4 regions of the Kitasatospora sp. NBC_00458 genome follow, and region 1 is predicted to be linked to each of the others. Evidence: riboswitches for the same ligand, from Rfam matches in the RefSeq annotation. Region 1 holds a riboswitch; each other region holds the start of a gene.

Region 1 (5,529 bases):
CACCGGGTAGTGGGCGGAGGCGGTGGCGCCGTCACCGCTCGGGGCGATCTCGGCCCCGCAGCCGGTGAGCGCGAGGGTGAGCAGGGCGGCGGCGGCAACGGCCTTGGTGCGCATGGGGGTTCCTTGCTGGATCAACGGGGGGTCACTTGGCGAGTCGGTCGAAGAGCAGCTGGACGGCGCCGGTCACGGGGTGCCGGACGGGCGTCGCCCGGACTCCGAACACCTCGGCGAGCAGCGCGGGTTCGAGCACCTCGGCGGGCGGTCCCGAGGCGACGATCCGCCCGGCCGCGACCACGTACAGCAGGTCGCAGTGGCCGGCCGCGAGGTTGAGGTCGTGCAGCGCGGTGAGCACGGTCGGCCCGGCCTCCCGGACCAGCGCCAGCACCTCCAGCTGGTGGGCGATGTCCAGGTGGTTGGTGGGTTCGTCGAGCACCAGCACCTTCGGCTCCTGGACCAGCGCCCGGGCGATCAGCACCCGCTGCTTCTCGCCGCCGGACAGGCTCAGGAAGCCCCGTTCGGCCAGGTGCGCGGCGCCCACCCGGCGCAGCGCCCCGGCGCACCGCTCGCCGTCGCCGGAGGCGGCGGCGGCGGCGAACCCGCGGCGGTGCGGCAGCCGGCCCATGCCGACCACCTCGGCCACCGTGAAGTCGAACTCGGCGGAGTGCTCCTGCGGCAGCGCGGCGACCCGCCGGGCGGCCTCGCGCGCGGTGAGCGCGTGCAGCTCCTCGCCGCCCAGCCGGACGGCCCCGGCGGCGGGCCGCAGCGCCCGGTAGACGCAGCGCAGCAGGGTGGACTTGCCGCTGCCGTTCGGTCCGACCAGGCCGACGACCTGCCCGGCCGCGGCGTCCAGGGTGACGTCGTGGACCAGTCGGAGGCCGGCCACCTCGACCGAGACGCGGTCGACGGCGAGGTCCAGGGCGGGGGCCGCGGCGGGCCCGGGGACGGTCGTGCGGGCCGTGGTCACCGGCCACCTCCGAAGGAGTAGCCGCGACGGCGCATCAGCAGCAGGAAGCAGGGGACCCCGAGGGCGGCGGTGACCACCCCGACCGGCAGTTCGGCCGGCGCCAGCAGGGTGCGGGAGACGACGTCCACCCAGACCAGCAGCAGTGCCCCGGCGAGCGGGGCGATCACCAGCACCCGGCGGTGTCCGGCGCCGACCAGCATCCGCACCAGGTGCGGGACCATCAGCCCGACGAAGCCGATCGCGCCGCTGACCGCGACCACGGTGCCGGTGACGGCCGCCGTCACGACGAACAGTTCGCGCCGCAGCCGGTCCGGGTCGACGCCGAGCGAGGCGGCCGTCTCGTCGCCCATGGCGAGCGCGTCCAGCCGGCCGGCGGCGCAGAGCAGGTAGGCCGCGCCGGCCAGGACGGTGGCGGCGGCGATCGGCACCGAGGCCCAGGTGGCCCCGCCGAGGCTGCCGAGCAGCCACATCATGGCGGAGCGGGCGGCCTCGCCGCGGGCGGCGGCGAACACCATCAGCGCCGTGACGGCGGAGAAGCCGTAGGACATCGCGGTGCCGGTCAGCACCAGTCGCAGCGGGGTGAGCCCGTAGGCGGTACGGGCCGTCAGGTAGACCAGCACCATGGCGATCAGGGCGGCGCCGAAGGCGGAGACGGACAGCGCCCAGACGCCGAGCGAGGCGAAGGCGCCGAGCATCAGGACGGCGCTGGCGCCGACCGAGGCGCCGGAGGAGATGCCGAGCACGAAGGGGTCGGCCAGCGCGTTGCGGACCATCGCCTGCACCGCCGCGCCGGTGACGGACAGTCCGGCGCCGACGACGGCGGCGAGGACGGCGCGCGGCAGCCGGATCTCCCAGACGATCGCGTAGGCGGCGGCCTCGTCGGCCTCCAGCCGGCCGCCGGTCAGGCCGGCGCCGAGCAGTCGCAGCACCTGGGACCAGCCGAGGCCGGAGGAGCCCAGTGTCACCGCGCAGACCAGGGAGAGCAGCAGGGCCGCGGCGAGGCCTGCGGCCAGCGGGAGGGTGGGTGTCCGGCCCGGTCCGGGCGGGGCGCCGGCCGGCGCCGGTGGTGCGGTGGCGGTGGTGCTCAAGAGGGGCGCGCCTTCGCCTCGGGCCGGTTCGGCGCGGGGCGGCGCGCCCGGGCGGGGATGTGCCGGGGCGCCATCCCCTCGCAGTCCGCGGCGAGTTGTCGGGAGGTCGGCGTCCCGGGGCGATCGGGCTCACGGTGCGGGGCACCGTTTACCGTTGCGGGTCAGCGCCGGATTCGCACCGGCTTCCCCCTCGGGACGCCCTGGCAGCATAACAAGCGCTCAGGGCAGGCAACCCTTACCCGGTCGGATGATCGGGGAAACGCACGGCCGCCCCCGTCCGGCGGTGCGGACGGGGGCGGCCGAAGGGTCGTGAGCGGGGATCAGCCCTGCTTGGTCTCCCAGAAGATCTTGTCGACCTCGGCGATCAGGTCGAGCAGGGCCTGCCCGGTGGCCGGGTCGGTCGACGCCTTGGCGGCCGAGGCGGCCTTCAGGGTGTCGTTGACCAGCTGGTGCAGCTGCGGGTACTTCTCGAAGTGCGGGGCCTTGAAGTAGTCGCTCCACAGCACCGAGATGTGGTGCTTGACGGCCTCGGCGCGCTGCTCCTTGATGATGACGGCGCGGGCCCGGAAGTGCGGGTCCTCGTTGGCCTGGTACTTCTCCTGGGTGGCCTTCACCGACTCGGCCTCGATCCGGGCCTGAGCGGGGTCGTACACGCCGCAGGGCAGGTCACAGTGGGCGTGGGCGGTGGCGCGCGGTGCAAACAGACGAGAGAACATGGGAGTCCTTCCTTAGATCGTCTTCCCGCGGCCGAGATTACCCCGCCGCCCGCGGGGTTTCGCGGTCGGGCAGCGGGCCTAGGGCAAAAGTCGGAGCCGGAACCGTGCGAATCCGGACACCGGCGGGTGACGGTCCGTACGGCAGACTGGGGAGCCGAGGACGCGGTCGGGAGCCGGGAGGAGGAGTCGTGGCGCGGAGCGCGGAATCGGAGGGCGGCACCGCGGGGGGTGGCGCGCCGTTCGGGCTGATCGACGTGGCGGGCGACTCGATGGTGCCGACGCTGCGCGAGGGGGACCAGCTGCTGGTCCGGTACGGGGCGCGGATCCGGCCGGGCGCGGTGGTGGTGTTCCGCCACCCGTTCCAGCAGGACCTGCTGGTGGTCAAGCGGGCCGACGGCCGGCGCCCCAAGGGGTGGTGGCTGCTCTCGGACAACCGGCCGGTGGACAGCGACAGCCGCAGCTACGGCGCGGTCCCGGAGGAGCTGGTGCTCGGCCGGGTGCTGCTGAGGCTGCGCCCGCGCCCGGCCTGGCTGGCCCCGGGCCGCCGGCTGGAGCGGCTGCTGCTCTCCGCCCCGCTGGTCCGGATCCCGGGACTGGCCAGGCGCTTCGGCGTCTGGGTCCGCCCGGAGGAGATCCGGGGGACCGGGGCCTGACCCGCCCTAGCCCTGCCCGGCGATGGCGGCGGCGGCCTCCTGGGCCTCCAGCCGCTTGCGGGCCCGGTAGGCGGCGACGTTCGCGCGGGTCGCGCAGCGGTCCGAGCAGTACCGCCGGGACCGGTTGGTCGAGGTGTCCAGGTAGGCGTTGCGGCAGGGCGCGGCCTGGCAGATGCCCAGCCGGTCGGAGCCCAGCTCGGTCAGGTGGACGGCCAGGCCCATGCAGGCGACGGCGCTGAAGTGCGCGGTCGCGGTCGGGGAGTTGTCGGCGAGGTGCAGGTGCCAGCGGGGCCGACCGTCGGCGTCGAGGTAGTCGTGGCCGGAGACCAGCGGACTGACCGGGAACTCCATCAGCAGGCTGTTCAGCAGGTCGACGCTGCGGAACTCGTCGCCCTCGGCGGCGGCCTCGAAGACCCCGCGCAGCCGGGTGCGGACGGCCCGCAGCCGGGGCAGGTCGGACTCGTCGGCCAGGTCGCGGGCGCGGGAGGAGTCCGAGAACAGTCCGCGCACCGCCTCCACCGAGGTCAGCGCGTCGGTGCCGCGCTCGGGCTCCTCGGTGTTCACCAGCCGGACGGCCAGATCGGCGTACGAGGCGAGCTCCACGGGGGTCCTTCCAGGGTAGGTAACGGGCTGACTGCCTCCAGCCTATTACCCGTTCGGGGAAAACGTCGGCGCCCGGCAGGACCGGCCTGCCGGGCGCCGGGGCGGGCGCGTTCGGGGCGCCCCGGATCGGGGCGCCCCGGCCCGGGTCAGAGCACCTTGGAGAGGAACGCGCGGGTGCGCTCGTGCTGCGGGTCGGTGAGGACCTGGCGCGGGTCGCCGGACTCGACGACCACGCCGCCGTCCATGAACACCAGCGCGTCGCCGACCTCGCGGGCGAAGCCCATCTCGTGGGTGACGACCACCATGGTCATCCCCTCCTCGGCGAGGCCGCGCATGACGTCGAGGACGTCGCCGACCAGCTCGGGGTCGAGCGCCGAGGTGGGCTCGTCGAAGAGCATCAGCTTGGGCTTCATGGCCAGGGCCCGGGCGATCGCCACCCGCTGCTGCTGGCCGCCGGAGAGCTGGGACGGGTAGTTCTTCGCCTTGTCGGCCAGGCCGACCCGCTCCAGCAGGGCCATCCCGCGCTCCCGGGCGGCGCTCCTGCTCTCGCCCTTGACCTGCACCGGCGCCTCGATGATGTTCTCTATGGCGGTCATGTGCGGGAACAGGTTGAAGCGCTGGAAGACCATGCCGATGTCGCGCCGCTTCAGCGCGACCTCGCTGTCCTTGAGCTCGTAGAGCCGGTCGCCCTTCTGGCGGTAGCCGACGAGGTCGCCGTCCACCCAGAGCCGGCCGCCGTTGATCTTCTCCAGGTGGTTGATGCACCGGAGGAAGGTCGACTTGCCGGAGCCGGAGGGGCCGATCAGGCAGAACACCTCGCCCTGCTTGACCTCCAGGTCGATGCCCTTGAGGACGTGCACGGCACCGTAGGACTTGTGGACGTTCTCGGCGCGGACCATCGGGCCGCCCTGGGGGGCGTCGGCGGTCGGCTTGGTCAGATCGGTCATACGTGACCACCTCCCTCGATCCCCGGGACCACGTCGTGCTGGGTCTTCGGGGTGCGCTTCCCGGCGAACAGGCCCCGCAGTCGCTGCAGCGGGGTGGGCGGGAGGGTCCGGTTGGAGCCGCGGGCGTAGTGCCGCTCGATGTAGTACTGGCCGATGGTCAGCACGGAGGTGAAGGCGAGGTACCAGAGGCTGACCACGATCAGGATCGGGATGTTCTGGTAGTTCCGAGAGTAGATGATCTGACCGGCGCGGAAGATCTCCTCCAGGGAGATCACGGAGACCAGCGAGGTGGTCTTGAGCATCGAGATGGTCTCGTTGCCGGTCGGCGGGATGATCACCCGCATCGCCTGCGGCAGGATGACCCGCCGCATGGTCGTGAACTGGCTCATGCCGAGCGCGTGCGACGCCTCGGCCTGGCCCTCGTCCACCGACTGGATGCCGCCGCGGACGATCTCCGCCATGTAGGCGGCCTCGTTCAGGCCGAGGCCCAGCAGGGCGGCGACGAAGGTCGGGATCAGCACGTTGGTGGACTCGGACCAGAACTCCGGTCCCCACGGC
Region 2 (5,529 bases), 3.7 Mb from region 1:
CGCCCAGCACCACGGTCAGGAAGTCGCCCTCCTCCACCCGCCGGTCGGTGGGCTGGTGCGCCTGCTGGCCCGAGTGGCTGCCGGTGCCGACCGAGACCGGGAACGCCGCCCGGTCCGCGCCGTGGTCGATCATCCGGCGCTCCAGCTCCATCGCCAGGTGCCGCTCGGTCCGGCCGACCAGGATCGACTCCAGCAGCTCGCCGAGCGCCTGGTCGGCGATCTCGGCCGCGATCCGCAGATCGGCGATCTCGTGCTCGTCCTTCACCACCCGCAGCCGCTCCACCGCCTGGCCCAGGTCGGCCAGCCGCACGCCCTCGGCCAGCCCCGCCACGGAGCGGTGCCGGGTGACGGTCAGGTCGTGCTCCTCCACCGCCAGACCGCCCACCCCCAGCCGCGCCGCCGAGGCGGCCGCCGCCAGCGCGGTGTCGGCCCCGGCCGCGACCGGCACCCGGGTGACGTCCGCGGCGATCAGGTGCTCCCCCGCGTCGTCCGGCGGCAGGTCGTCGGGCAGCGTCAGCAGCACCCGGTCCCGGGTGAGCAGCAGCGTCGCCCCGCACGGCGGGCACCCGGTCAGGTACCGCACGTTCGCCGCCCTGGTGATCAGCGCCGCGTCGGCCCCGGTCGCACTGCAGTGCTCCCGCAACCGCTCCCGCCGGCCCGCGTACGCATCAGACATGGGTCGAGCCTACGAACCCCCACCCCGATCCGCCCGCCGAACGCCCCCACCCGGGCACGGGGGCGGCGCCCGCCGGGCCTCCGGGGGCCGGGGAGGGCGCCGGGGAGGGCGCCGCGTCCGGCGCCGGGAGGGGCCTCCGGGAGCCGCACGGATGCGGCTCCCGTGCCCGGTCGGCCCGGTGCCGCGCCGACCGGGCCGGGCCGGGCCGGGGCTACCCGGCCTCCCCCGCCGGCTCGGGAGCCGCCTCGGGAGCCGCCTCGGGGGCCGGAGCGGCGGCCGGTGCCGGTCGGAGCGGCTGCGGGCTCCACTTCCGCTCGACGCCCGCCAGCCGCCAGTACGCGATGGCCGCCGCCCAGACCACCACGAACAGGCCGACGATCGCGTAGCCGACGTTGTCCAGCGAGATCTCCGCGATCCAGCCGCTCACCGGGTCGGTGAGGTCGAGCTTCTCGTGCAGCACCCCGACCAGTTCGATGGTCCCGATGATGAACGCCACCGCGATCGACAGCCCGGTGATGGTCAGGTTGTAGTAGACCTTCCGCACCGGGTTGGAGAACGCCCACTGGTAGGCGAAGTTCATGAAGGTGCCGTCCAGCGTGTCGAACAGGCTCATCCCGGCCGCGAACAGCAGCGGCAGGCAGACGATCGCGTACCAGGGCAGGCCCGAGGCCGCACCGGAGCCGGCCATCACCATCAGCGACACCTCGGTCGCGGTGTCGAAGCCCAGGCCGAGCACCATCCCGACCGGGAACATCTGGCCCGGCCGGGTGATCGAGCGGGTCGCCCGGTTGAGCACCCGCGCCAGGAAGCCCCGCGCGTTCAGGTGCTCCTCCAGCTCGGCCTCGTCGTACCGCCCGGCGCGCATCGAGCGGAACACCTTGAGGATGCCGAACAGCGCCGCGAGGTTGAGCGCGCCGATCAGGTAGAGGAACACCCCGGAGGCCGAGGTCCCGACCACGCCCAGCCACTGGTGGGTGGTGGACTCGTCGTCCATCAGCGTTCCGGCCAGCTGGGCGCCGCCCGCCACCAGGGCCGCCATCAGCACGACCATCGAGGAGTGCCCGAGGGCGAACCAGAAGCCCACCGAGACCGGCCGCTTGCCGTCCGCCATCAGCTTGCGCGTGGTGTTGTCGATCACCGCGATGTGGTCGGCGTCGAAGGCGTGCCGCATGCCGAGGGTGTAGGCGGTGATGCCCAGGCCCACCCCGAAGACCTGGGTCCCGACCTCGTACTCCTCCGGCGCGACCAGGAATATCAGGGTGCCGAAGGCCACCACGTGCATGGCCAGGATCACACCCATCAGGCCGGCCGTGCGGAGGCTGTCCTCCCGCCTCCAGCGGAACGTCGGCAGGACGCTCGACGCCGTCGGATCGGCGGCGGTTTCGGGCAGGGTCATCTGCGGATCACGCTCCAGCACCTCGTGGAATGACGTTCGTGAGATGCCGTGGCCGGTCTCCTGGCTTACGGGCTTCCGGTACCCGCCTTCCCGGACGCGAGGCGTCCAGTGGCGTCGTGGGTACCGACGACTCCCCCGATCACAGTGGCGAGGGCCGCTCCGGACTGGGACCCCTGAGGGTCCGCCACCGGTCTTCCCGAGCACCACGGCGGGGAACACCGTAGGGGCCCCCGAACACCCTTGCAAGGCTGCGCACCTGCGCAGGTGTCCGGGATCACAGCCCGCCGGCTGCAAGAATGCGGGCATGCATCTCGTACCGGCCGACCGCGCGGGCCACCGCACCATCGACGGGCACCGGGTCTGCGAGGCGATCGCGGCGATCGGCGACGCCCACCGGGTCCGGACCTGGGCCGAGCGCTTCTCACTGCTCGCCGACCCCGGGCGGCTCTCCCTGCTGCTCGCCCTGCACCGGGCCGGGCCGCTCGCCGTCACCGACCTGGCGGTCGCCACCGGCATGCGCGACCCGGCCGTCTCCCAGGCGCTGAGGCTGCTGCGCACCGCGGGCGTGGTGGCCGGGGAGAAGGACGGACGTGTGGTGCGCTACCGGCTCGTCGACGACGCCATGCGCCCCCTCCTCGACGAGTGCGCCGGGGGCGAGCACATCGAGCTCCCCGGTCACACGGCCGACGAGGAGCGTCCCGGGTCCACCGCCGCGACCGGCTGACCGTTCCTCCGACCGGACGGCTGGCGGGGTACGGCGGCCGACCGCCGCGCCCCGGCGCCGCTCCCCCGCGGCGGCGGAACCGCTACGCCCGCTGGCAGGTCGGGCACCAGAAGAGGTTACGCGAGGCGTGCTCCTCGGTGCGGACGTCGGTGCCGCAGACCAGGCAGGGCATGGCGGCCCGGCGGTAGACGTAGACCTCTCCGCCGTGGTCGTCGACGCGCGGCGGCCGGCCCATCGCCTCCGGGGTGTGCTCGGGCCGGACGGTGTCGATCCGGCCCGCGCCGACGCCCTCGCGCATCAGCGCGACCAGGTCCGCCCAGATCGCGTCCCACTCGGCGCGGCGCAGGTCGCGGCCGGCCCGGTGCGGGTCGATGCCGTGCCGGAACAGCACCTCGGCGCGGTAGACGTTGCCGACCCCCGCCAGCACCTTCTGGTCCATCAGCAGCGCCGCGACCGTCGTCCGGCTGCCGGATATCCGCCGCCAGGCGAGCTCCGGGTCGGCGTCGGCCCGCAGCGGGTCGGGCCCGAGCCGGGCGGCGACGGCCGCCTTCTCCTCGCCGGTGATCAGCGCGCAGGTGTTGGGGCCGCGCAGGTCGGCGAAGTGGTCGTCGTTCTCCAGCCGCAGCCGGACCAGGCCGACCGGCGCCGGAGCCGGCCCGTCCCCGAAGCTGAAGCCGCCGTAGAGGCCGAGGTGGACGTGGACCCACGCGTCGTCCGCAAAGCCCAGGAACAGGTGCTTGCCGGTGGCCTCGGCCGCGACCAGCTCCTGCCCGTCGATCAGTGCGGCGCTGTCCGCGAACCGGCCCTGCGGGCTGGTGGCACGGACCGGACGGCCACCGAAGGCCCGGTGGTTCTCGGCGGCGAGACGGTGGATGATGTGGCCTTCCGGCACGGGCGCGGCTCCCCCTGGTGGTGCGATCAGGACCCGTCCATCTTCTCAGCCGGCACCGACAGACCGGGCCGGCGGACAGCCGCACGGACAGCCGCACGAACGGACTGTCGGACCGCCGGACGAACGGACGGGCAGCCGGTCGGACGAACGGACGAGCGGCCCGTCGGACCGACCGCTCAGCGCACCGGGATGCCCAGCAGCCGGGCCAGGATCACCCGGTCCAGCTCGGCGGCGGTCGCCGCGACGTCCAGGTGGGAGTTGTCGATGATCGGCAGCCCGGAGTTGTACCAGCCGGCCATCCGCCCGTGGATCCGGGCGACCTCCTCGTCCCCGAGCCGCCGGTTGCCGCTGCGCCGCGCGTTGCGGCTGAGCACCGAGTCCAGACTGGGCAGCAGCACCACCGGGATCATGCCCGGCCCGATGTGCCGCTTCCAGCCGCCGAGGCCGATCGCCGGGCGGTCCGGGAAGACGGCGTCGTCGATGATGCAGGAGATGCCGTTGGCGAGGTAGTTGCGGCAGGCGAAACCGCAGGTCCGCCGGGCCAGCCGGTACTGCGCCTCGGAGGCGTTGTTCCAGCCGGACTGCGGGTTGGCGAAGCCGGACTGCACCCACTCCCGGACGTCGTCGAGGCTGATGTGCGCGGTCGGGCTGGGGCGCCGCTCGGCCCAGTGCCGGGCGACGGTGGTCTTGCCGGCACCGGCCGGGCCGATCAGCAGCACCGCGATCGGACCGGTGGGCGCGTGCTGCTGCGGCGCGTGCACCGGGAGCTGGACGGGCGCACCGGAGGGCAGCAGGAAGTGCCCGGTGGAACCGGGCGGCACCGGGGCCGGGGCGGGAGCCGCCAGCCGTACGGGCGGCGGACCGGCCGGGGCGGGAGCGGGAACCGGGGCGGGCACGGGAGCGGGCGCGGGAGCCGGCGGCACCGGAGGCAGCCCGGCCGAAGGCCCGGCCGGGGAACCCGGCGGCCGCCCCACGGGCGGGCCCGGCTGCTGACCCGGCTGCGGACCGGGCAGCTGACCCGCGGACGGCCCCGCCGGCACCCCGGCGGGCGCCCCGGAAGGCCCCCCGCCCGGGGAGGGCGCGGTGTCCGGCCGGACCACCGGCACGGGCACGGTCGGCGGCCCCGACAGCGGGTCCGGCGCGGACGAGGGCGCGGACGCGGCCGGCCCGGCGGCGCTACCGGGGTACGGCGGGGCCGGCGGAACCGGCGGAGCGACGGGACGTGGGGGGACTTCTCCACCCCCGGCGTACTGCGTCACGGTCACCTCCCGACTTCTTTTCAGCGGGGACACTACACGGCGGCCGGGCAGCGGACACAGTCCGCCGCCCGGCCGCCGACGTGCTCACCGCCCGCCCGTCAGCCCGTGGTGAGCTGCTCGGCGAGGGCGCGCAGGGCCAGCTCGTACGAGCCGATCCCGAATCCGGCGATCGTGCCGGAGGCCACCGCGGCGATCACCGAGGTGTGCCGGAAGGTCTCCCGGGCGTACGGGTTGGAGATGTGCACCTCGATCAGCGGTGCGGTCCGCTGCGCGGCGGCGTCCCGCATCGCGTACGAGTAGTGGGTGAACGCGCCCGGGTTGATCACCACCGGGACCCTGCCGTCGGCCGCCTCGTGCAGCCACTCGACCATCTGCTGCTCGGAGTTGGTCTCGTGCACCTCGACCGCGAAGCCCAGCTCCTCGCCGAGCGCCGTGCAGCGCGCGACCAGCCCGGTGTACGAGGTGGAGCCGTAGACGTCCGGCTCCCGGCTGCCGAGCCGGCCGAGGTTGGGGCCGTTGAGCACCAGGACCCTCGTCACGAGGAGACCTCCGCGTACGCGGCGACCAGCAGGGACGGGTCTG
Region 3 (5,529 bases), 4.5 Mb from region 1:
ACGACGCCCACCTCTTCGCGGCCTTCACGGGCGCCCTGAGCGACCGCGGCGTCCTGCTGGTCCTCGACAACGCCCGGGACGCCGCCCACGTGGCGCCGCTCGCCCGGGCCGCCGCGGGCGGGGCGGTCATCGTCACCTCGCGGGACCGGCAGCAGGGCTACGCCGATCCCGGACTCGTCTTCACGGTGGGCCCGTTGCACCGTGACGCGGCCGTCCGGGTGCTGTCCTGGTGCGGCGACGACCACGTGGCCGACCACCGCCCGCTCCACCTGCTCGCCCACCTGTGCGACGACGTGCCGATGGCGCTGCGGATGGTCGGGGCCCGGCTGACCAGCGATCCCGACCTCGACCTCGACTACCTGGTGCAGGTCCTGGAGGAGGAGACCACCCGGCTCGACTACCTGGAGGCCGGTGACCGGGCCCTGCGGGCGGTCATCGGACTGAGCTACGACGCGCTGGACGGGCCGGCCCGGCGGGTGTTCCGCTACACCGCCGCCGCTCCTGGCTCGGCGACCACCGGGCCGGAGCTGGGCCACGGCCTCGAAGCCCCGCCGCTGCGCCAGGAGCTCCTCCTCAACCGGCTGGCGGACCGCAGCCTCGCCGGGAAGGAGGTCGTCCGCGTTCCGGACCGGCCGCTGCTCGCCACCTTCACCCTCTTCGACCTGGTCCGGCTGTACGCGCTGGAGCGCCTCGCGGCGGAGGAACAGCCGGACGCCGTAAGCGACTTCCGGCAGCGATCGGTGGCCTACCTGTGCGACGCGATCGCCGGCATCACCGATGAGACCGTGGACGGCGGACAGGCGGGCGAGCTCGACCCGGCCCGGTTCGAGGACGCGCTGCGGCTGGCCCAGGAGCACGACTGGCTCGACCTCGCCACCCGGCTGGCGATCGGTCTGCACGTCCTCGCCCTGGCGCGCGGCGAGCTCGACGGCATCCTGGCGATCAACGCGACCCGGGTCGCCCTGCACCTGAAGGCGGGGGAGCCGGAGGAGGCCGTGAAGGCCTGCCTGCTCAACGCGGAGACCCTGCTGGCGAAACGGGCCTTCGACGCGGTCGAGGCATCGGCCCGGGAGGCGATCCGGATCGCCGGGTCGTACGGGCTGCCCGAGCGGGCGGCCGAGGCGCGTTTCCGGCTGAGCCTGCTCCGGTGGGAGCAGGAGCGCTTCCCGGAGGCGCTGGCGGAGGGCGTCGAGGCGGCGGATGCGCTCGAAGGGCTCGGCCGGTGGCGGACGGCGGTGCCCGTGGCCGCCAACAACTGCCTGATCGCGCTGCGGATGGACGACGGACCCGCGGGTCTCCTCTGGGGGCGGCGTGCGGTGGAGCTCGCCGACCGCCACGGCGACGGGTACCAGCAGGCGTCCGCCAGGCACGACCTGTCCCGGGCCGAGCTGCTCACGGGGGAGTACGCGGCGGCCGTGCGCACGGCCCGGGACACGGCGGACCGCTGGGAGCGGCAGGGGCGTCTGCTGGACGCGGCGACCTGCTGCGGCATCGCGGCCGAGGCGGCGGAGGCGACCGGGGACCTCGCGGCGGCGGCGGAGCTCTGCAACGCCGCCGCCGACCACTGCCTCCGGGAGGGGACGAGCGGCCGGATCCTGGACGCCCTGGTGAGGTTGAGCGCGCTGTACATGCGGGCGGGCTCCCATCGGAACGCCGGCTTCACCCTGGACCGGGCCCTGGCGGCGCTCCGGTCGGCCGGGCCTGCGGCGGCCGGGTCCACGGCGGTCGGCGCGGACGTTCCGGCGCTGCTGCGGACCGAGGTCCTGCTGCGGCACGCCGCCGTGCGGCTGTTCCCGGACGTGCTGGTGGCGGGCGGCGGGGACGGCGAGGCGTCCGCCGGTCGGCCCGGGGAGCTGGGCCGGGTGGACCGGCCGGTCGGGGCGGACGAGGGCGCCCCGGAGGCCGGGGACCTGCCGGAGGGCGGGGCCGGTTCGGAGGAGGCGCCGACCAGTGAGGAGCTGGAGCGGCTGCGCGACGTGCTCGCCCGTCATCGGGAGGGTGCCGTACCGGTGGAGGAGGCCTGCCGACAGGCGGAGGTCCTGCTCACGGCCGACACGCGGTATCCGCCGGTCAGGGAGGCCTGGCTCTTCCTGGAGCTGCGCGGCGCCGACGACCGGCCGGCGGCGGCCCTGCCCGGTGCCGGGTAGGGAGGGCGGGTCGCCCGTCGTCCGCGTGGGGCCCTGGACTTACTAGGACGTCCGACTATATGGTCGTGGAAAGGTCCGCGGTGTCAGGGAAGCCGGTGTGAGTCCGGCACGGTCCCGCCACTGTGACCGGGGAGTCCGTCCACGCAGGACACGGCCACTGGCAGCCAGCCGGGAAGGCCCGCGGGCGGGCGTCGATCCGGGAGTCAGGATACCGGCCGCGGACGGTCCGTGTTTTCCACGAGGATGGAGACGACACGCATGACTCCGGGCTGCTCCCGTTCCACCGCCCCCGGCCGTCCTGTGCCGCCCGCCGGGGCCCACCTGCTCTGACGGTCCGCCTGTCGCACCCCGCCGACGGCCGCCCCGCCGCGCCACCGCGCGGCGTGCCGCCGTGGGCGGAGTCCTCCATTCCTCCTCTCCCCACCCCAGACGAGAGAAGGAACCGATGGTCCGTGAACTGACCCACTTCGTCGCAGGCAAGCGCGTCCCCGGGACGTCCGGCCGCCTCGGCGACGTGTACGACCCCAACACCGGCCGGGTCCAGGCCCGGGTGCCGCTCGCGAGCCGCGCCGAGGTCGAGGCGGTGATCGCCGACGCCGCGCAGGCGCAGCCCGAGTGGGCGGCCTGGAACCCGCAGCGCCGGGCCCGGGTGCTGCTGCGCTTCCTCCAACTGGTCGAGCAGGAGCGGGAGCCGCTCGCCAGGCTGCTCTCCGCCGAGCACGGCAAGACGGTCGCCGACGCGCACGGCGACCTCCAGCGCGGGCTGGAGGTGGTGGAGTTCGCCGCCGGTATCCCGCACCTGCTGAAGGGCGAGTTCACCGACAACGCGGGCACCGGCATCGACGTGTACTCGATGCGCCAGCCGCTCGGCGTCGTCGCCGGGATCACGCCGTTCAACTTCCCGGCGATGATCCCGCTGTGGAAGGCGGCGCCCGCGCTGGCCTGCGGCAACGCCTTCATCCTCAAGCCCTCCGAGCGGGACCCCTCGGTGCCGCTGCGGCTGGCCGAGCTGTTCCTGGAGGCGGGCCTGCCGCCGGGCGTCCTCAACGTGGTCAACGGGGACAAGGAGGCGGTCGACACCCTGCTGGAGGACCCGCGGGTGCAGGCGCTCGGGTTCGTCGGCTCGACGCCGATCGCCCAGTACGTCTACGCGACGGCCGCCGCCCACGGGAAGCGCGCCCAGTGCTTCGGCGGTGCCAAGAACCACATGATCGTCATGCCGGACGCCGACCTCGACCAGGTGGCCGACGCGCTGATCGGCGCCGGCTACGGCTCGGCGGGCGAGCGGTGCATGGCGATCTCGGTCGCCGTCCCGGTCGGCGAGGAGACCGCCGACGCCCTGGTGGCCAAGCTGGTCGAGCGGATCGGCGCGCTGAAGGTCGGCCGCTCGGACGACCCGGAGGCGGACTTCGGCCCGCTGGTGGGCCCGGACGCGCTGGAGCGGGTCCGCGGCTACCTGGACCTGGGCGTCCGGGAGGGCGCCGAACTGGTCGTCGACGGACGGGACTTCCGGCTGGAGGGGCACGAGGGCGGGTTCTTCCTCGGCGCGTCGCTGTTCGACCGGGTCACGCCGGACATGCGGATCCACCGCGAGGAGATCTTCGGCCCGGTCCTCTCGGTGGTGCGCGCCGCCGACTACGAGGAGGCCCTGCGGCTGCCCAGCGAGCACGAGTTCGGCAACGGGGTGGCGATCTACACCCGGGACGGCGACACCGCCCGCGACTTCACCCGCCGGGTGAACACCGGCATGGTCGGCGTGAACGTGCCGATCCCGGTGCCGATCGCCTACCACACCTTCGGCGGCTGGAAGCGGTCCGCGTTCGGCGACCTCAACCAGCACGGGCCGGACTCGATCCGCTTCTACACCCGCACCCGCACCGTCACCTCGCGCTGGCCCTCCGGGGTCAAGGAGGGCGCGAGCTTCACCATGCCGACGATGGGATGAGCGCCGTGCACGACCACGACCACGACCTGAGCGAGGACCAGCGGGCCGTCGCGGAGACCACCCGGGCGTTCGCCGACGAGTACCTGGCGCCGCACGCGGTGGAGTGGGACCGGACCAAGCACTTCCCGGTGGACGTGCTGCGCAAGGCGGCGGACCTCGGCCTGGCCGGCGTGTACGTCCGCGAGGACGTCGGCGGGTCCGAACTCACCCGGCAGGACGGGGTGGTGGCCTTCGAGGCGCTCGCCACCGGCTGCCCGTCGATCGCCGCCTACCTGTCCATCCACAACATGGTGGGCTGGATGGTCGACCGCTACGGCACCGCCGACCAGCGCCGCCGCTGGCTCCCGGCGCTCTGCACGGCCGAGCATCTGGGAAGCTACTGCCTCACCGAGCCGGGCGCCGGATCGGACGCCGCCGCGATCGCCACCCGCGCGGTGCGCGACGGCGACCACTGGGTGCTGGACGGCGTCAAGCAGTTCATCTCCGGCGCGGGCGCCGCCCGGCTCTACCTGGTGATGGCCCGGACCGGCGGCCCCGGACCGAAGGGCGTCTCCGCCTTCGTCGTGGACCGCGACGACCCGGGGCTGTCCTTCGGCCCGAACGAGCAGAAGATGGGCTGGAACGCCCAGCCCACCCGGCAGGTGGTGCTGGACGGGGTCCGGCTGCCCGCCGACCGCCTCCTCGGCGCCGAGGGCGGCGGGTTCGGGATCGCCATGGCCGGGCTGAACGGCGGCCGGCTCGGCATCGCCGCCTGCTCGCTGGGCGGCGCCCGGACCGCGCTGGAGCGCGCCACCCGGTACCTCGCCGAGCGCGAGGCCTTCGGGGCCCGGCTGCTGCACGCCCAGGCGCTCCAGTTCCGGCTCGCCGACATGGCGACCGAACTGGAGGCCGCCCGCGCCCTGGTGTGGCGGGCCGCCGCCGCGCTGGACCGCGGCGACGACCGCGCGCCCCAGCTCTGCGCGATGGCCAAGCGCCACGCCACCGACACCGGGTTCGAGGTCGCCGACCAGGCGCTCCAACTGCACGGCGGCTACGGCTACCTCGCCGAGTACGGCATCGAGAAGATCGTCCGCGACCTGCGGGTGCACCAGATCCTCGAAGGGACCAACGAGATCATGCGCGTCATCGTCGCCCGCGGCCTGACCGGGGCCGCCTGATGGCCACCACGGACGGAGCGGACCCCGGCGAGGTCGTCGTCGACCGGGACGGGCGGGCGGGCCTGATCGTCCTCAACCGCCCCAAGGCCCTGAACGCCCTCACCCACGGCATGGTCCGGCGGATCGCCGCCGCGCTCGACGCCTGGGAGTACGACGACTCCGTCGCCACCGTCGTCGTCACCGGCGCCGGTGAGCGCGGGCTCTGCGCCGGCGGCGACATCGTCGCCATCCACCGGGCGGCCACCGGCGGCGACCGGCGGGCCACCGAGGAGTTCTGGCG
Region 4 (5,529 bases), 910 kb from region 1:
GACGGCAGCAGGCCGGCCAGCGCGCGCACCATGGTCGACTTGGCGGTGCCCTTCTCGCCGCGCACGAGCACCCCGCCGACCGCCGGGGAGACCGCGTTGAGCAGCAGCCCGAGCCGCAGGTCGGCCATGCCGACGATCGCGGTGAACGGGTATCGGGCGTCACTCATGGTTCTCACTCACGATTCTCCCTTGGGGGCCTGTCCGGTCGGTCTTGGCGGATCAGCGCGCGGCGTCGGGCGCCCGGCTGGGCGTGCGGCCGGATCGTCCTCGTACTGGACGTACTTGGGTGATCCGGGCGTGCGTCCAGGCGGGATGCCCGGCGTCGCGCGCCCGTCAAGATCGGCCGGACAGGCCCCAGGGGCCCCGGGCGGCAGGAACGGCAGCGATCCGGCCGCCGGCACCCCGCCCTCGATCAGCTTCCACAGCGCGTCGGTGTCCGCGTGCTCCTCGATCAGCTCTCCCAGCCGGTCCAGCCGGGCCTCGCGCGCCTCGGCGAACGACACGTCCGGCGCGGGGACGAACGCCCGGCCCGCCAGCGCGGCGACGTCGCGCAGCAGTGCGCGCCGGAAGCCGTCGTTCTCCAGCGCCCCGTGCCAGGTCGTCCCCCAGACCGCGCCCACCCGGCAGCCGTCCAGGAAGGGCGTGCCGCCCTCCACGGCGACCACGCCGTGGTGGATCTCGTAGCCCTCGACCCGCTGCCCGTAGGCCTCGCCGACGGGGCGGCCGAGCACCTTCTCCACGCCGAACCGCACGTGCGTCGGCAGCAGGCCGAGCCCGTCCACGGCCCCGGCCTTCGACTCGACCTCGTCGACGATCGTCCGCGCCAGCATCTGGTAGCCGCCGCAGACCCCGAGGACCGGCAGTCCGGCCGCCGCCCGGGCCTTCAGCGCCTGCTCCAGGCCGCGCTCGCGCAGCCAGGCCAGGTCGGAGACGGTGGCCCGGGTGCCGGGCAGGACGACGAGGTCGGCGTCGGCGAGCTCCTCCGGCCGGGTGGCCCAGCGGACCAGCACCCCGGGCTCCTGGGCCAGCGCGTCGAGGTCGGTGAAGTTGGACAGCCGGGGGAAGCGCAGCACGGCCACCCGCAGCACGTCCGCGCCGAGCGGCCCGCGCCCGGCGGTGCGGTCGACCACGGTGGAGAGGTCCAGCGAGTCCTCGGCGTCCAGCCAGAGGTCCGGCAGCATCGGCAGGGTGCCGAGCACCGGGCGGCCGGTCAGCTCGCGCAGCATCTCCAGGCCGGGCGCCAGCAGCCGCGCGTCGCCGCGGAACTTGTTGACGAACCAGCCGGCCACGTGCCGCTGGTCCTCGGCGGAGAGCAGCGCCAGCGTCCCGTACATCGCGGCGAACACGCCGCCCCGGTCGATGTCCCCGACCACGACGACCGGCAGCGCGGCGGCGGTGGCCAGGCCCATGTTGGCGATGTCGCGGTCCCGCAGGTTGATCTCGGCGGGCGAGCCGGCGCCCTCGCAGACCACCACGTCGTACCGGCGGCGCAGGTCCGCCAGGCACTCCAGGGCCCGCTCCAGCAGCAGCGGCTTGCGCTCGCGGTAGTCCAGTGCGCCGACCTCGGCGACCGGCCTGCCGAGCAGCACCACCTGGCTGCGGCCGTCCGCCCCGGGCTTGAGCAGCACCGGGTTCATCGCCGCCTCGGGCTCCACCCGGGCCGCCTGCGCCTGCATCGCCTGCGCGCGGCCGATCTCGGCGCCGTCGGCGGTGACGAAGGAGTTCAACGACATGTTCTGCGCCTTGAACGGCGCGACGTGGACGCCCTGTCGGGCCAGCCAGCGGCAGATGCCCGCGGTGACCACGCTCTTCCCGGCGTCCGAGGTCGTCCCGGCGACCAGCAGTGCGTTGCTCATGCCCTTCCCCTCCTCCTGCCCAGGGCCGCGCGGAGCAGCAGGTGCCCGGCGACCGTCGTGCCCAGCGCCAGTGCGCCCACCCGCCGGGAGAGCACGCAGGCCCGCTCGATGTCGTCCACGCCGACCGGCCGCAGCCCCTCGCCGAGCACCGGGCGGTGCTCGGTGCGCTCGCCGTACTGCAGCGTCCCGCCCAGCCGGACGCCGACCGCGCCGGCGAAGGCCGACTCGGCCTGGCCCGCGTTCGGGCTGGGGTGCGCGGAGCCGTCGCGCCGCCAGACCCGCCAGGCGGTGCGCGGCTCGGGCGCGGCGGCCACCGTCAGCAGCGCGGTCAGCCGGGCGCCCGGCCAGCCCGCCACGTCGTCCAGCCGTGCCGAGGCCCAGCCGAACCGGGCGTACCGGGGCGAGCGGTGGCCGACCATCGCGTCCAGGGTGTTGACGGCGCGGAAGGCCAGCAGTCCGGGGGTGCCCGCCAGGCCGCCCCAGACCAGCGCGTTGACCACGGCGTCGGCGGTGTTCTCGGCGACCGACTCGACCACCGCGCGGGCCAGCTGGTGCTCGTCCAGCGCGCTCGGGTCGCGCCCGCACAGGTGCGGCAGCCGCTCCCGGGCGGCCGCGAGGTCGCCCGCGGCGAGCGAGCGGCCGACGGTCCGGGCCTCCCGGGTGAGCGAGGTGCCGCCGAGGACCGTCCAGGTCGCGGCGGCGGCCAGCGCGGCCCGGCCGAGCGGCCCGCGGCCGAGCAGCCGGTCGGCGGCCAGCGCGCCCGCGGCGACGGTGCCCACGCAGAGCGCGGTGTACGCGGTGCCGGCGGCGCGGTCGTCGCGCCAGATCCGCCGCTCCAGCCGGCCGGCGGCGGAGCCGAAGACGGCGACCGGGTGGCCGCGGCGCGGGTCGCCGAACCGGGAGTCGGCGAGGTACCCGGTGACGGCGCCCGCGGCGAACGCGGCGGCGCGGGTCAGCGGACGCACGGTCGGGGGCGCTGGCGGGTGGTCGAGGCCGGGGCAGCCTGCATCGCGTGCGTGTCCTCACTCAGGGTCCGCGCCCTGGATCGACGTACCGGGGGCGAGAGTCTCCTGGCTTCCGGGTCGAACGCACCTCCGGGCCTTCCAGCGGCTTCTGACGGCTCGCAGTGACCTCTTCCGGACGTGCTCCCCGGTGACAGTGGCGGGACCGCGCCGGACTCGCACCGGCTTCCTCTGCTTGCCTCCGTATTGGCTGAAGGATCCCATCACGCCCCGGAAGCGGGAGTCAACCGAGGTCACGGAGCGTTTGGTCACACCGCCGGGCCCCGCTCCGGCGCCCGCTCCCGGCGGCTCCGGAGCGTCCCGGCCCGGTGTGACCTTGCTCCCGAAGTGACCCGGACGGCCGTGTCCTACTGGCCACCGGCCGCCGCCGCTAGTGGACTGGGGCCAGAACACCGGCCGGCACCGGGACTTAACTGCGGGACTTAACTGCGGGGAGCGAGTATGCGTTGGGGAATCGCGGCCACCGTGGCCGCAGCCGCCGTCGGTACCGGGGCGGCCGTGCTGGTGATCGGCCGCCGGGCGTCCGAGCGGCTGGTGCACCCGGCCGCCGCCGTCCGGGCGCGGTCCGGCCCGGTGCAGGTGCTGGCCCTCGGCGCCGGGCGGGTCACCTTCACCCCGGGCCCGGCGGCCGGGCGGCCGGGCCGGTGGGCCGTCGAGTGGGGCGAGGACGGGCACGCGGTGGTCGGCGAGGTCCTGCACCGCGACGGGAAGGGCGTCACCCGCCGGCTGCTCCGCGCCGACCGGGGCACCCTGGCGGCCGGCACCGAGGTCCGCTTCACCCCCCGGGTCCACACCGGCGACCCGACGACCGCGCTCGGCCTGCCGTTCACCGCGACCGCCGTCGAGGGCGAGCTGGGCGCGCTGCCCGCCTGGCGGCTGGACGGCAAGCGGGGGACGTGGGTGATCCTGGTGCACGGCCCCGGCGCCGACCGGCAGCAGGGCCTCGCGGTGCTCCCGCTGCTGCAGCGACTGGGCCTCCCGGTGCTCGTGGTCGACTACCGCGGAGACGAGGGCGCGCCGGCTTCCCCGGACGGCCTGGGCCACTTCGGCGAGACCGAGTGGCGGGACGTCGAGGCGGCGGTCCGGCGGGCCCTGGACAGCGGGGCGGGCCAGGTGATCCTGTACGGCTGGTCGCTCGGCGCCACGACGGTGCTGCAGACCGCCGCCCGTTCCGGCTGGGCGTCCTCGATCAGCAGCCTGGTCCTGGACTCGCCGGTGCTGGACTGGCCGGCCGGCGCGCGGCGCAGCGCGGCCCGGGCCGGCTACCGGGGTGCGGCCGCCGAACTGGGCGCGCTCGCCGCCGAGGGGCGGACCGGAGTGGATCTGGCCGACTTCGCGCGCCTCGCGGAGGGCACCGACCTGCGCGTCCCCACCCTGGTGCTGCACGGCCCGGACGACCCGGTGGCGCCGTTCCGCGCCGCCGAGCGGCTCGCCGGGCTCCGCCCGGACGTGGTCAGCCTCCAGGCCTTCCCCGGTGGTGACCACGCCGCTCTCTGGAACACCGACCCGGACCGCTACGAGGAGACGCTCCGCCGCTGGCTCACCCCTTTCCTCTGAGCCCGCCCCGTCCGGGCCGCGGCGTCCCGCCGGTCGCCGCGGCAGGCTCCCTTCCCGCTTCCGCCCCGCTTCCCCTCGCTCCCCTCCCCGGCGCTCACCTGGCATGGACCCGCCACTAAGATCAAGCCAGTCGGTTTGGCCTCTGTTGCCCGATCTTGTGGAGGCCCCGCGCCCGCCGCCCGGCCCGCGCGTGCAACCGGATGTGACAGATGGCCGGTACAAGGGGAAGACTGCTCGACGTGACGTCTCGGAACCCGCGCGACCGTGATGCCCCGCTCCCGCCGACGATCGGTACCGGTGCGACGGTGACCCGTCTCCCGGGAACCGCCCACCGCCCCGCCGGCGCCAGGCCGGGCACAACCCCCGGCGTACCCCGCCGACGAGGCCCCGCCCCCGCACCCGGCCGCGGCCGGGTCCCCGTGCCGGAGGGCTTCCCCGCTCCCGCCGAACTCGCCCCGCTGGCCCGCCGCATGCTGGTCGACGCCGTCCGGATCGCCCGCTGGGCCGGCGACCTCGACGAGGTCGACAAGCGCGGCGAGCTGCTGCCCGACGACGCCCGCGCCGCCGGCCTCGCCCTCGCCATGACGGTGGGCGCCGCCGCCAAGGCGTGGGGCCAGGCCCTGCTGGTCGGCCTGGTCGAGGCCCGGGACGGCGGCTCCGTGCCGGGCTGGCGCCTGCACGCCTGGGAGCACGACGACGAGGCCGTGGTCCGCGGCTGGTCGGCGCTGTTCGACGCCTGGACCCTGCTCGCCCCGGTGCCGCCCGCCGCCCTGCGCGGCGTCTTCGCGCTGCTCGCCGGGCAGGCCGTCGACCAGGCCCCGCAACTGCTCTCCTTCCTGCACCTGGTGGACGGCCCGGTCGCCGACGTGGAGCTGCTGGAGCTGCTCCGCCGGGGCCTGGACGAGCGCCGGGTCGGCGGCGGCGAGGCCACCTTCGGCCTCTCGCCCGTCCCGCACGCGGCCTCGGCGATCTCGGCGGTCCGCGGCACCTGCCGCGAGCCCCAGATCGACACCCCGGCCTCGCCCGCCGACGTGGCCGCCGTCCTCGACTGGATGCTGGACGGCCTGGCCGCCGTCGGCGCGCTGGTCCGCCGG

Evidence for each region. A riboswitch is a leader RNA that binds a small molecule or an ion and turns the genes downstream of it on or off. The one in region 1 is predicted to bind cobalamin.
Region 2: linked by a shared signal. The riboswitch ahead of OG550_RS06980 (HoxN/HupN/NixA family nickel/cobalt transporter) and the one ahead of OG550_RS23395 (FecCD family ABC transporter permease) in region 1 are both predicted to bind cobalamin.
Region 3: linked by a shared signal. The riboswitch ahead of OG550_RS03870 (CoA-acylating methylmalonate-semialdehyde dehydrogenase) and the one ahead of OG550_RS23395 (FecCD family ABC transporter permease) in region 1 are both predicted to bind cobalamin.
Region 4: linked by a shared signal. The riboswitch ahead of OG550_RS27280 (cobalamin biosynthesis protein) and the one ahead of OG550_RS23395 (FecCD family ABC transporter permease) in region 1 are both predicted to bind cobalamin.

The regions. Positions count from the first base shown of each region.
Region 1 covers NZ_CP107904.1:5,609,212-5,614,740, forward strand. The annotation lists gene OG550_RS23385 (ABC transporter substrate-binding protein) at 1-114, opposite strand, end outside; gene OG550_RS23390 (ABC transporter ATP-binding protein) at 143-916, opposite strand; gene OG550_RS23395 (FecCD family ABC transporter permease) at 961-2,052, opposite strand; cobalamin riboswitch at 2,158-2,286, opposite strand; gene sodN (superoxide dismutase, Ni) at 2,373-2,768, opposite strand; gene sodX (nickel-type superoxide dismutase maturation protease) at 2,957-3,421, shown strand; gene OG550_RS23410 (CGNR zinc finger domain-containing protein) at 3,428-4,024, opposite strand; gene OG550_RS23415 (amino acid ABC transporter ATP-binding protein) at 4,171-4,971, opposite strand; gene OG550_RS23420 (amino acid ABC transporter permease) at 4,968-5,529, opposite strand, start outside.
Region 2 covers NZ_CP107904.1:1,900,837-1,906,365, forward strand. The annotation lists gene OG550_RS06975 (M24 family metallopeptidase) at 1-676, opposite strand, end outside; gene OG550_RS06980 (HoxN/HupN/NixA family nickel/cobalt transporter) at 888-2,072, opposite strand; cobalamin riboswitch at 2,106-2,295, opposite strand; gene OG550_RS06985 (ArsR/SmtB family transcription factor) at 2,377-2,796, shown strand; gene OG550_RS06990 (Fpg/Nei family DNA glycosylase) at 2,879-3,688, opposite strand; gene OG550_RS06995 (AAA family ATPase) at 3,865-4,701, opposite strand; gene aroQ (type II 3-dehydroquinate dehydratase) at 5,046-5,486, opposite strand; gene aroB (3-dehydroquinate synthase) at 5,483-5,529, opposite strand, start outside.
Region 3 covers NZ_CP107904.1:1,114,934-1,120,462, reverse strand. The annotation lists gene OG550_RS03875 (trypsin-like peptidase domain-containing protein) at 1-2,147, shown strand, start outside; cobalamin riboswitch at 2,189-2,381, shown strand; gene OG550_RS03870 (CoA-acylating methylmalonate-semialdehyde dehydrogenase) at 2,593-4,092, shown strand; gene OG550_RS03865 (acyl-CoA dehydrogenase family protein) at 4,089-5,249, shown strand; gene OG550_RS03860 (enoyl-CoA hydratase/isomerase family protein) at 5,249-5,529, shown strand, end outside.
Region 4 covers NZ_CP107904.1:6,516,035-6,521,563, forward strand. The annotation lists gene OG550_RS27270 (putative cobaltochelatase) at 1-167, opposite strand, end outside; gene OG550_RS27275 (cobyric acid synthase) at 177-1,856, opposite strand; gene OG550_RS27280 (cobalamin biosynthesis protein) at 1,853-2,821, opposite strand; cobalamin riboswitch at 2,900-3,102, opposite strand; gene OG550_RS27285 (alpha/beta hydrolase family protein) at 3,320-4,435, shown strand; gene OG550_RS27290 (hypothetical protein) at 4,645-5,529, shown strand, end outside.